One region of the Lysinibacillus sp. NPDC094177 genome, then DNA from elsewhere that is predicted to be linked to it. Evidence: riboswitches for the same ligand, from Rfam matches in the RefSeq annotation. Region 1 holds a riboswitch; each other region holds the start of a gene.
The links. Region 1 has a riboswitch for lysine ahead of ACQKNC_RS20290 (cysteine hydrolase family protein). Riboswitches for the same ligand answer to the same signal wherever they lie in the genome.

Region 1 (4,293 bases):
CTATATGGTAACTGATATGTTACGTACAGTCGTAAATACTGGGACAGGAACAACTGCAAATGTTCCCAGACTGGATGTTGCCGGGAAAACAGGTACAACCAATTTTGATGAAAAAACTCGAGCTAAATATGGATATCCAAACGTTGCTACAAATGATAGCTGGTTTGCAGGGTATACACCTCAATACACCATGGCTGTCTGGACGGGTTACGCTCAAAACGGGCAAGGTAACTATATGACTGGAAATACGACGAAAATCTCACAGTTAATGTTTAAAGCAATGATGGAAGCAATCGGAACGGATACAGCAAATTTTCAGCAACCAGAAAGTGTCTATAGAGTGAAAAATGAACTTTATATAAAAGGAATTGATTCTGCAGAAGAGCCACCTAAAAACAACAATGTAATAATTCATCCTAATAATGGCGGAAATAAAGAGAAGCTCAAAAAAGAGGAAAAGAAACTTAAAAAAGAAGAAGAGAAACATAGAAAAGAAGAAGAGAAACATAGAAAAGAAGAAGAGAAGCGTCGGAAAAAGGAAGAAGAAAAGGAACAAAAGCATGGTTAGACGAAAGAATGTCTTTTAACTTTTTGCCGATAGTAACTGCAAAATTTTCATCTTCACTTTCGTTCATTTTATCATTGAGCTGGGTTTTCTTCATAGGAGGTGCTCTTGTATTGGGGGTTACAATCTTAGGTGTGAATGTTAAAGATACTAAGATTCCGGCTTTGAAAAAATCGTAGTAGATATGTTTCCACATACCTGTTAAAACAATAAAAAAGGTTGACCTGTTCCCTATAACCAAGAGATTAGTTGGAGTTAGTTTAATAATAAAGAAATGATAAAAGAACGGATTTCCAGTAGTGGAATTCGTTCTTTTTCGTTATATAAAGGATTAAAGATATTTTCGAAGAAATTATATAATGAAGCATTTGTTAAAATTTTTTATGGAGGCGGACTATGGAGACGGAAATTATTATAACCGTAGTTATAATTTTAGGAATGGCAATCTTAATAGACAAAATATACGGGAAAATTAATATAGAAATTTATTCTCCTATTTGGGAGTATTTTTCTAAAGCACTTCTCTATGGGTTTATTGCTAGCATCACATTATTCTATGGAAAGGAATCGCTAAGAGATGTTAATGCACTAGAATGGGCTATCATTGCAGTTTCAGCAATAGAAGGAACAGGGAACTATATTAATTATGTAAAAGAATCAAAAAGGAGAAAAGAAGAAAAAAGAAAGACTTGAGGTAATCAAACTTAGATACATAATGAAAAATATTTCTTTAACTTAATAGAGTCGCTGATCAAAAAGGAATTGATGCTCTTTTTGTAAGTGAAAGTAGAAGATACAGTAAGTTGGTATTTCGCTAAAGCAGAGCAGAGTCATTTTTTAATTTAACCCACCATCACCAATGTGTCACATACAATCCACACATTGTAAATGCTGTGCATAGCTTGAACTAGCTGCCTAATCCTAATTTAAGCGTGTTTTTCAACGTATGATTTATTAGGGTGTGTCTTTGGTATATCTAATTAAATATTTGTTGAAACATAAAAAGCAGACGGTTTAGAAGTGCGATAATGCACCTCTAATTGGCCGTCTGCTTTTACTTTTATAACTTGAAAAGCGTATTGATCAATTTTATCCTCAAAAAAATTATCGCTGGGGTAATTTATGAAATATATTGTGAATCGTGAGCGTTAAGAAGGGAATGGTTTATAGGTAATGAAAAATCATGAGGTGAATAATTAAATGCGTATACAATTATTGATATATTGTTATATTTATTGTAAATAGTTATTGTGTAAAAGTGTTTTGATTGTCATTTTTTTGTGGTTGTGCGCGATAAATCTTATAAAATATAGTAGATTTTAAAGTTGACATATAAAAAATGTAATAATATAATTATTTCAAATAATTTAATAAACCTCACTTTTCTGATAGTGAGGTAGAGGCGCGACAGTTAACAGTACCTAATGGAGTCCGAGAAGATGAAGAAGTTAGGTAGAAGGAAGTGTCGCCGAAGTATGTGGTGAGTTCTCGCCATCATATACTGGGTCTGTAGCGAATAGTTGCAGGACTGTCTTCGTAAACTTACGTGTTTATGAAGTTGTGCTATCTCTGTTTAGACAAACAGTGGGAATTTTAAATGGTCGATTCATTTTAAGTTTCTAAAAATGAGTAGGTCATTTTTGTGTTAGACAGATTCTTTTGCACAAAGAGTCTGTTTTTTATTTGTCTATACATTTTGGAATTAGAGGTATTTTGGAGGGAATATTATGGAGAATACATCAACATTATATTATGAATTTTTACCGACTGACGGTCAAAAAGTAAACGTGAACCCAGATAAAACAGCATTACTAATAGTAGACATGCAACATCAGTTTATTAGCCGAGACGGATTAGACGCGCAGGTTGCAAGAGAAAAGGGCATGTTTGATCAGTGGGAATACTTTTTTGATCGTATCGACAATTTAACGATTCCGAACAATAAAAAGCTTTTAGATTTTTTCCGTACTAATAAATTAGAAGTAACATTTGGTCGCATTGCTTGCCATCATAAAGATGGACGAGATCGTTCTCCTGTACAACGCCGTCCAGGATGGAACAATATTTTATTGCCAATCGGTGACCCAGGAGCGGAGATGGTGGATGAATTAAAGCCTCTTGATGACGAAATTGTTGTAAATAAAACGACAGATAGCGTATTAAGTGGAACGAATTATGAATTTTTACTGCGTAATATGGGCATTGAAACAGTAGTTTGTACAGGTGTTGTAACAGATCAATGTGTTGCTTCAACAGTTCGAAGCTTAGCTGACGCAGGCTTTGAAGTTATTTTAGTTGAAGATGCATGTGCAGCTGCAACGCAACAGCTTCATGATGCTGAAATTATGATTATGAATCAAATTTATTGCCAAGTGATGAGTACAGATGAAGTAATTGATTTAGTAACGGAAGAACTATCAAAACACGAACCAATGAATGTGTGAGAGGAAATGGACTATGAGTCAAACACCAAATGATCATACACCACAGTTAAAACGTGTTTTAACATTAAAAGATTTAGTCATTTATGGTATTGCTTTTATGACACCGATTGCGCCAGCTTATATTTATGGCTTTGCAGCAGAGACTACAGGTGGGATGTTGCCATTAGCCTACTTGATTGCGATGGTTGCAATGATGTTTTCTGCATATAGTTACGGTCGAATGGCTGCTGTTTTTCCAAATGGAGGGTCAACTTATACATATACACAGCGTGCGATCAATCCGCATTTAGGTTTTTTTGCAGGTTGGGCAATGTTTATGGATTATGTCCTAGTGCCACTCATTGTATTTATGGTAGGTGCTTCATATGCGAATGCATTAATACCATCTGTTCCGTATTGGGTATGGGTGTTATTAATTGCAGGTATTATAACTACTGTAAATATTCTAGGTATTGGCATCGCAGCAAAAACAAATCAAATCCTCGTTATGTTTATGGGAATTGTAGTCGTTATTTTTGTTATTTTTTGTGTGAAGACAATTGTCGGTGGGGAAAGTGGTACGTCGCTCTTTACTGTTGTGCCGTTCTTCAACGATGAAAAATTCGTTATGTCTGCAATTATTTCTGGTGCAGCAATGGCCTGCTTCTCGTTTTTAGGGTTCGATTCGATTACTACTCTTTCAGAAGAGGCAGTTAATCCAAAAGATGATATTTGGAAGGCAGCTATTTTAGCTTGTTTAATCGGAGGACTTATTTTTATTGGGCAAGCGTATGTAGCTCAGCTCGTATGGCCTGATGTTACAAACTTTAGCTCAGCTGATACGGCTTTATTTGATATAGCTGAAAAAGCAGGTGGTGCAGTTCTTGCAACTCTTTATACGGTTGCGATTATTGTATCGACTGTGACAGCTGGTTTAACAGGACAAGCAAGTGCATCTCGTTTAATGTTTAGTATGGGTCGTGATGAGGTACTTTCGAAAAAGTTTTTCACACATTTACATCCAAAATATCAAACACCGGTATACAATATTTTATTGATGTGTGTGATTAGTGTTTTAGGAGCACTTTTTTTATCAGTAAATTTCGTAGCAGAATTAATGAACTTTGGAGGCCTGACTGGATTTATGTTTGTCAACTTGTCAGTGATCGTGTATTACTTCTTCCGTAAAAAAGAAAAGAAAATAATTCGATATTTATTAATTCCAGGGCTAGGATTTGGTATATGTTTCTACTTATTTATTAATTTATCACCGATGACATTGAAGATAGGCTTTATCTGGCTTGC
Region 2 (4,293 bases), on a different contig from region 1:
GTTACGCCCAAATGATTTACTTAAATGCTCTATTTTAATAACTGTCATTTGTTCGCCCCCCTATACTGCTTCTTTCTGTTCTTTTTGATATGCATCTGGTCCATCTAGTCGTTTCTCTATATACAGTAAAATTCTCGATGCTGTGAAAGTCATGATGAAATAAAGGACACAAGCTATAAAGAAGGATTCGAAATAGCGGAAGTTATTACCTGCAATTGACTTTGTTTGGAAGTATAATTCCGTAACCCCGATAACGTTTAATACTGCTGTATCTTTAATATTCATAATTAATTGGTTACCTGTTGCAGGCAATATATTTCGTGCAACTTGCGGTAATACAATGTTAAGCATAATTTGAAAATGATTCATACCAATTGCCGATGCAGCCTCATACTGCCCATTATCAATGGAAACAATACCACCACGCACGATTTCAGCCATATAAGCACCTGTGTTTAGTGAAACAACTAAAATACCAGCCGTAATAAAGTGCATATCAATGCCAAATGCCATATCTAATCCGTAAAATACAACCATCGCTTGTACAATCATTGGTGTACCACGGAAGAATTCAACGTAGCATGTTAGTAAAAAATTAATGAGCTTTAAGCTATAGAATTTTACACCCTTTTTACGAACCTTGATGGTATGCATAATTCCAATAAAAAATCCGATAAGTGCACCAATAATTGTACTACTAATTGAAATAAGTAATGTAAAATACGCACCTCGTAAAAACATTTGCCAGTTGTTCTCAACAATAGAAATAATCCAATCCAGACTCATGATGTTCCTCCTAACAACGTCGTGTTGCTTGTTTGCTACAGTCGTCTTAGCCCTCTACCGTTTTCTGTTTCTTTTATCTTATGAAACTTTTAGCTAAGACATTATTAATATTTAGAGAGATTGTTATTTATTGCACGGGCTAGCTGTTAGCCCGTGCATTCAAGTTATTGTGCTGCTGGTTGTTGATGAATTGCTTCTTCCATAACTTTTTGGCGATCATCTTCAGAAATACCTTTTAAAATTTCATTAATTTTTTCAAGCTCTGCATCACCTTTACGTAAACCAACTGCAATCGATGTATTTGAAATATCAGTATCAAAGCCTTGTTCAAACTTTACATAAGTAAACTTATCGTTTGCTGCAGCAGCGGAAATACCTTCTGGACGTTCTGCAACATAGCCGTCAATTTTTCCAGCTTCTAACGCTACACGCATTGCTGGGAAGTTATCCATTGCAGTTTGTTTTTTTACATCTTTAATTTGATCGATAACTTCATAGTTAGATGTATTTAATTGTGATGTGATTTTAGCACCAGAGAAATCTTGGATAGATTTTGCTTTTTCATATTTACTGCCTTTTTTAATGACCATCACAAAATCAGACGTATAGTAGTTTTCAGTGAAATCAATTGTTTTTTTACGCTCTGCAGTAGGTGACATACCTGCAATGATTGCATCAATTTTATTGGATTGTAGTGCAGGTACTAAACCATCCCATTCCAATTTTACGATAACTAATTCTTTTCCTAAGCCTTCAGCGATTTTTTTCGCCATTTGCACATCATAGCCACCAGCATATTCTGCATTATCTGCAATTTTTACTGCGCCATTTGCATCATCTTGCTGCGTCCAGTTAAACGGAGCATAACCTGCCTCCATGCCGATACGGAACACACCTTTTTCTTTCGTATCAGAACTTGCACCTCCATTAGACGATGTCGTATCTTTTTTGTCTCCTGCACCACAAGCTGCTAACATAATTACTGTCATTACGGTCAACATAAATACCAACAATTTTCTTTTCATGTAACATTCCCCTTTTCTGTAAAAAAATAAGACAACTGTACCAAAAAAGACCTAAGTACTGAACTTAGGTCTTACTTTTTTTAACAGTTGCCCAAATCCTCACTATAATTCCATCATTCCGAGATAGCACAACCTAGTAAACCTGGAAAATAATTTACTAGGACAGTCCTGCACTTATTCACTGCAGACCCAGCATAAAAGTACGAGCTCCTTTTATACTTCGGCGATATTTCCTTCTCCATTGCGTCTTCGCTTGCTTGTACTCAACAATGAACTAATAAATACCGCGCCTCTACCTCACAATAGGATAAATGTGAGGTTTGTTTATTTAATTGATATATAGATACTACTATAAAACTAACTTTATAGTCAAGATTATTTTATTACTTTTCTGACTAATTACAATATTAGAGTTTTTTTCCTTCTTAAAGCCTTATATACACTTTTGCAAAGGTGAAAAAAATTTGACTGTCACTTTGCCGATAGAGTCCGTAAAGTTGCCCATACTTCATTATACTTACTCCAAACAACTCATATACGTGGATACCCTTATAACAAATGGGGTGAAGAGTTAATTTTCTAGAAATTACGCAAATAATTAATATTTAACTTACTTAATAGTAATCCAAAAGAAATTGTCGATCAGTAAAGATAATACCCTTTGCACTATACGTTTCTTTCTGTGAAGCTCTCGCATACATTGGGACTACCTATCAGTCGGTTTGAATGCTTCATCCGTCGCTTCGATTGCTTTATCCGTCGCTTTGGCTTTTCTTTCCGTCGTTTCGATTGCCTTATCCGTCGCATTTAATGAAATGCTCCATAAAAAGAAAAAACCCCGCGAAACAATGTTCGCAGGGTTTAACAAACTCAGGAATTAAGAATTTAATAATAAATCTTCTGGGTTTTCAAGTAGTTCTTTAACAGTTTTAAGGAAGCCTACAGAATCTTTACCATCGATAATACGGTGGTCATAAGAAAGTGCTAAGTACATCATTGGGCGAATTTCTACTTCACCATTCACTTCAACTGGACGTTTTTTGATAGTATGCATTCCAAGGATACCAGCTTGTGTACCATTCATGATAGGTGTAGACATTAATGAACCGAATACCCCACCATTTGTAATTGTGAATGAGCCACCTTGAAGATCTGCTAAACCTAATTTTTTGTCGCGTGCTTTTTTCGCTAGGTCTGCGATTGAATCTTCAATTTCAGCAAAGTTTTTGCGGTCAGCGTCACGTACAACTGGTACTACTAAACCTTCTTCTGTTGATACAGCTACACCGATATCAAAGAAGTTGTTTAAGTGAATTTCATCACCAACGATTTGAGCGTTAACATATGGATATTTTTTAAGTGCTGCAACTACAGCTTTTGTGAAGAATGACATGAAACCAAGTTTTGAGCCAGTTGACTCGAAGAATTGGTCTTTTTTACGAGAACGTAAAGCCATAACGTTTGTCATATCTACTTCGTTGAAAGTTGTTAACATTGCTGTAGATTGTTTTACTTCAAGTAAACGTTTGGCAATTGTTTGGCGACGACGGCTCATTTTTTCAACAGTCACACGTGATTCATCTACAGCTGCAACTGCTTTAGGTGCTGCTGGAGTTGCTTGTGGTGCTGCTACTGGAGCTGTACCATGAGCTGCTACGTCTTGTACACGTACACGGCCTTGTGGATCTACTGGAGATACAGCAGCAAGGTCAATACCTTTTTCACGAGCAAGTCTACGAGCTGCTGGAGATGCGATTACACGCTCACCAGTAGTTTCTTCTACAACTGGAGCTGCTGCAACAGGTGCAGGTGCTGCTTGTGGTGCTGGTGCTGCCTCAACTGGTGCTGCTGCTGCTGGAGCAGGTGCTGCACCTTCGCCAGCTTCTACAACTGCGATAACTTGACCTACAAGTACTGTATCGCCTTCTTCAGCTAAAATTTGCGTTAAAACTCCCGCTTCTTCAGAAATGATTTCAGCGTTTACTTTGTCTGTTTCAAGTTCAACGATGAATTCACCTTTTTCAACGCGATCGCCCACTTTTTTTACCCACTGTGCGATACTACCTTCTGTAATCGATTCTGCTAATTCAGGGACTTTAATTTCAGCCACTTTCATTTCCTCCTTTAATTAACGTGCATTGGTGCACATAAAAGGGCTACTGCCTAAGCAAGTAGCCCGGCTCTCAATTAATTAATATGTGATTATTTAACCTTTACAGGCTCAGCAACTGCTTCCTCTACAAGTGCGGCTTGAGCTGCTTTATGAGAATCTGCATCACCTTCAGAAGTCGAACTCATTGCAGGTCGACCTACATAACGTAGCTTTTTACCTTCTGAAAGGTCGTGTAATGTTTCTAATGCATAATTCCAAGAACCTTGGTTTTTAGGTTCTTCTTGTACCCAAACGATTTCTTTTGCATTAGGATACTTAGCAATAATACCAGCAACTTGCTCTTTTGGGAATGGGTAAAGTTGTTCTACA
Region 3 (4,293 bases), on a different contig from region 1:
GGGAAAACACAGAGGCTTGTAAGTGAAATAGAAGATTTTGAGTACATTGTGACATCTTCCAATATTGAAGCTTTAATTTTAGAGCTTAATCTTATAAAACTACATGATCCGAAGTACAATATTATGCTGACGGATGATAAAACGTATCCGTATTTAAAAATTACGAATGAAAAACATCCACGTCTTATTACAACGCGAAAAGTGAAAAAGGATAAGGCGAAGTATTTTGGTCCATATCCAAATGCATATGCAGCAAGTGAGACGAAAAAGCTGCTAGATCGTTTATATCCTCTTCGTAAATGTGTACAACTCCCTTCCAAGGTTTGTTTGTATTATCACATGGGACAATGTCTAGCTCCTTGTGTGAAAGAAATTGATGCTGAAATTTACCACGATATGATTGAGGATATGACAAAATTTTTAAATGGTGGGGTTGAGGAAGTCAAAAAGGAGCTAGAGGTAAAAATGCTAGCGGCTGCAGAAAATTTAGAGTTTGAGCGTGCAAAGGAATTTCGCGATCAAATTGCTCATATTGATACAGTTATGCAAAAGCAAAAAATCGTATCAAGTGATACAACGAACCGCGATGTATTTGGCTATGCAGTCGAAAAAGGCTGGATGTGTGTTCAAGTTTTCTTTGTTCGTCAAGGAAAGCTCATTGAGCGAGATGTGTCGATTTTCCCAATTTACCAAGAAGCAGAAGAGGAATTTTTAACGTTTGTTGGACGATTTTATGAAAAGTTAGAGCACATTAAGCCTAAGGAGATTTTTATCCCACAATCTATTGATGCAGATATTTTAACGGAATTATTAGAAGTTAAGGTACTGACACCAAAACGTGGGCAAAAAAAAGAACTTGTTGATTTAGCGACTAAAAATGCTGAAATTGCTGTAGCAGCGAAATTCCAGCTTATTGAACGTCAGGAAGAACGAACAATAGGAGCATGTGAGGCTCTGGGTGAAGCTATGGGTATTTCTACGCCGTTACGGATTGAAGCCTTCGATAATAGTCATATGCATGGGACAGATGCTGTATCTGCAATGGTAGTATTTATCGATGGAAAACCTGCAAAGAAGGAGTATCGAAAGTACAAAACACGCACTGCTGCCAAGCACGATGATTACGGTGCAATGCAGGAAGTAATCCGTCGTCGATATACGCGAGTTTTAAAGGAAGGTCTGCCTTTGCCAGATTTAGTACTAATTGATGGTGGGAAGGGGCAAATGGAAGTCGCGCGAGAAGTATTAGAAGATGAGCTCGGCCTTGTCATTCCAATAGCTGGATTAGCAAAAGATGACAAACACAATACGTCACAGCTTCTATTTGGTGATCCACCTGAAGTAATTGCATTGAAGCGTACAAGCGATGGCTTCTATTTACTGCAACGAATTCAGGACGAAGTACACCGCTTTGCTATTACCTTCTTACGACAACAGCACGAAAAGCATGCTATCCAATCAGTCCTCGATAATATAGAGGGCGTTGGTCCAAAGCGAAAACAGCAATTACTTAAGCATTTTGGCTCAGTCAAAAAAATTCGTGAGGCTAGTGAGCAGGCATTACAGGAAGCAGGAATGCCTACTAATCTAGCTAGTAATATCCACGCTTATTTTCAACAGGAGACATTGTCAAAGGATTAGACATATGCTAAGGTTGTATATAACATTGATCTACAATATAGCAATGTTATATACGATGCCTTAGTTTTTTTAGTAGTTTCTATTTATACAAAAATGGAAATTTTCCCCACTAAGGTTCGATTAAATACACTCACTATTTAGTGATGATAGAGGTGCAAGGTTCAAGAGTAGTGCATTTGAGGACGGACAAGTCCAGTGAAAATGTATGAAAGGGGAGCTTGCCGAAGTAGAGCATCGTTGTTTCCGATGCTTAGCTGGTTTTACATTTAAGAGATGTAGGACTGTCGATTCTAAACGTTTCGGAGAGCTATCACACATGCACAAGTTACTTTTATTGTACATGTTATAAGCAGCTTTCACGTTATGTGAGAGTTGCTTTTTTAGTTTTCTAGAGACAACATTTCTCAAAGCAGTTCTTACTATTATGAAATGATGCCAAAAGATTTTCCGTATAACCCCCGAGAGTAAAAGCTATTAATGCAAAAGTGGATTCATACTAAAATCTGTTCTTGATTAAAAAATTTAGAGCGGAGAACGGTGAGTGCTCACGTTGCTTTGCTTTTGTCTCATGCATGTCCCTGAAAATCGTTATTTTGGTGAAGAACTGCAAAAGTATAGCTACTTTATAATCAACAAAAAGTACGAAGGAGAATGATGAAGATGGCGAGAATTGTGATGAAATTTGGTGGTGCCACATTAGTATCAACAGAGCACATTCAAAATGTTGCTAAAAAGGCGATTGCAGAAAAGCAAAGAGGTTTTGATGTTGTCGTTGTCACTACAGCTATGAGGGGGATGGCTAAAGAATTAGCAAAGATGGCTCGTAATCTATCAGACAAAGCGTCTAAGCGTGAACTAGACGCACTATTTTCAACAAGCTCACAACTATCAAGTGCTTTAGTGGCAATTGCTTTGCAGGAAGAAGGATATGATGCAGTGTCATTAACAGGCTGGCAGGCAGGTATTCAAACTGATGCTATATATGGCAATGCACGTATTGATGAGATTGATGTAAGTCGAATTGAAGAGCATTTTACTCAGGGGAAAATTGTAATCGTTGCTGGGGCACAAGGTATCGATAATTTACGGAATATTACGACGCTTGGTAAAGGTGGGGCGGAAACGGCGACTGTAGCTATTGCTGCAGCATTGGAGGCGGAGCGCGTAGATATTTACACGAATGTGGATGGAGTCTATACAGCAGACCCAAGTTACGTTGCTGGGGCACAAAAACTAAAAGAAATTTCCTATGATGAGATGCTAGAGTTATCAAACTTAGGATCACAAATTTTACACCCGAGAGCTGTTGAGTTAGCAAAAAAGTTTCAAATCCCGGTAATAATTCGGTCGAGCGAAATAGATATAGTAGGTACTTTATTAAAGGAGGAAGTTGAAATGGAGAAAAATTTAATTGTACGTGGTGTTGCCTATGAGTCAGACGTTATTCGCTTAACGGTTGGCTATGATGCTTATTCTAATGCTTCGTTAGCAGATATGTTCACAATACTTGCAGAAAATCGCATAAACGTCGATATAATCGTACAAGCAATAATTGATGGTTTAAAACCGACTGTATCATTTACCATTTTGAAAGAGGAGTTCGCCGAAGCATTACGTGTTTTAGAAGATAGCAAATTATCACTAGGGTTTAGTTTTGCTGATTTTGAAATTGGCTTAGCAAAAGTCTCTATAATTGGCTCAGGTATGGCATCTAATCCAGGGGTGGCTGCTCGTATGTTTGATCGTCTACGTCGTGAAGGTATCCCTGTGAAAATGGTAAGTACTTCTGAAATAAAAGTGTCTGTCGTTGTTCCTCAGGACGAAATGATTCGTGCAGCAAATGCATTACATGATGAGTTTAATTTAGAACAAACACTTTACATATAAAATTGAATAAGATGTGTCAGTAATTGGCACATCTTTTTTTGTTTACATCAATTTAATACTTTATCCAATTTTATTATTATATAATAAAATGTGACATGTTTTACCAAGGGAAAGGTGGAGTTTGTATGGTCTTATTCAGATTATTTCAAAAGCCAATGGATGTAAGCGTTGAGAAACACAACGATTTAGAAATACAAATTTTAAAAAAGCGAATTCTGGAATTGGAACTTGAGCAGGAAAGCATTGATGTGAAAAATGCGATTTTAGACTTTGTATTAGCACACATGGAGTTAATTAATTTTCAAACGGCTTTAAAGGTTAAAAATGTCTCAACGAGTGTAGGGGATATTTCTGCGATGAGTGAAGAAATGTCGTCAAATACAGAAGAGATGCTTGCGGTTGAGCAAAATGTTAATGCAAACATTCAAGAAATAAAACAGCATTCATTACTACTTGTTGAGGAAATGGAATCATCCATTACAAAAGGCGAGATAGTTCAGGAATTGTTGATCAAAGGAGCTCGATCAACAGAGCAGTTGAATGATGAAGTAATTAAAATGGATGATATTAGTAAAAGTGTAACCGGTCTTGCCGATCAAACACAACTGCTAGCCTTAAATGCCTCCATTGAAGCCGCACGTGCTGGTGAGCATGGGAAGGGCTTTAATGTTGTCGCGATGGAGGTAGGGAAGCTAGCCAATAGCTCGAAAGGTTCATTGCAAGAAATGACGAAAATTCGATCAGTTATTGATAAGAAATTACAAA

Region 2: linked by a shared signal. The riboswitch ahead of ACQKNC_RS08005 (transporter substrate-binding domain-containing protein) and the one ahead of ACQKNC_RS20290 (cysteine hydrolase family protein) in region 1 are both predicted to bind lysine.
Region 3: linked by a shared signal. The riboswitch ahead of ACQKNC_RS03480 (aspartate kinase) and the one ahead of ACQKNC_RS20290 (cysteine hydrolase family protein) in region 1 are both predicted to bind lysine.

Annotation. Positions count from the first base shown of each region.
Region 1 covers NZ_JBNNTW010000018.1:17,577-21,869, forward strand. Annotated here, with positions in the region: gene ACQKNC_RS20280 (transglycosylase domain-containing protein) at 1-568, shown strand, start outside; gene ACQKNC_RS20285 (hypothetical protein) at 962-1,258, shown strand; lysine riboswitch at 1,955-2,139, shown strand; gene ACQKNC_RS20290 (cysteine hydrolase family protein) at 2,293-3,009, shown strand; gene ACQKNC_RS20295 (APC family permease) at 3,023-4,293, shown strand, end outside.
Region 2 covers NZ_JBNNTW010000003.1:383,893-388,185, reverse strand. Annotated here, with positions in the region: gene ACQKNC_RS08015 (amino acid ABC transporter ATP-binding protein) at 1-48, opposite strand, end outside; gene ACQKNC_RS08010 (amino acid ABC transporter permease) at 61-786, opposite strand; gene ACQKNC_RS08005 (transporter substrate-binding domain-containing protein) at 951-1,811, opposite strand; lysine riboswitch at 1,928-2,114, opposite strand; gene odhB (2-oxoglutarate dehydrogenase complex dihydrolipoyllysine-residue succinyltransferase) at 2,689-3,921, opposite strand; gene ACQKNC_RS07995 (2-oxoglutarate dehydrogenase E1 component) at 4,014-4,293, opposite strand, start outside.
Region 3 covers NZ_JBNNTW010000001.1:713,766-718,058, reverse strand. Annotated here, with positions in the region: gene uvrC (excinuclease ABC subunit UvrC) at 1-1,641, shown strand, start outside; lysine riboswitch at 1,781-1,959, shown strand; gene ACQKNC_RS03480 (aspartate kinase) at 2,302-3,528, shown strand; gene ACQKNC_RS03475 (methyl-accepting chemotaxis protein) at 3,654-4,293, shown strand, end outside.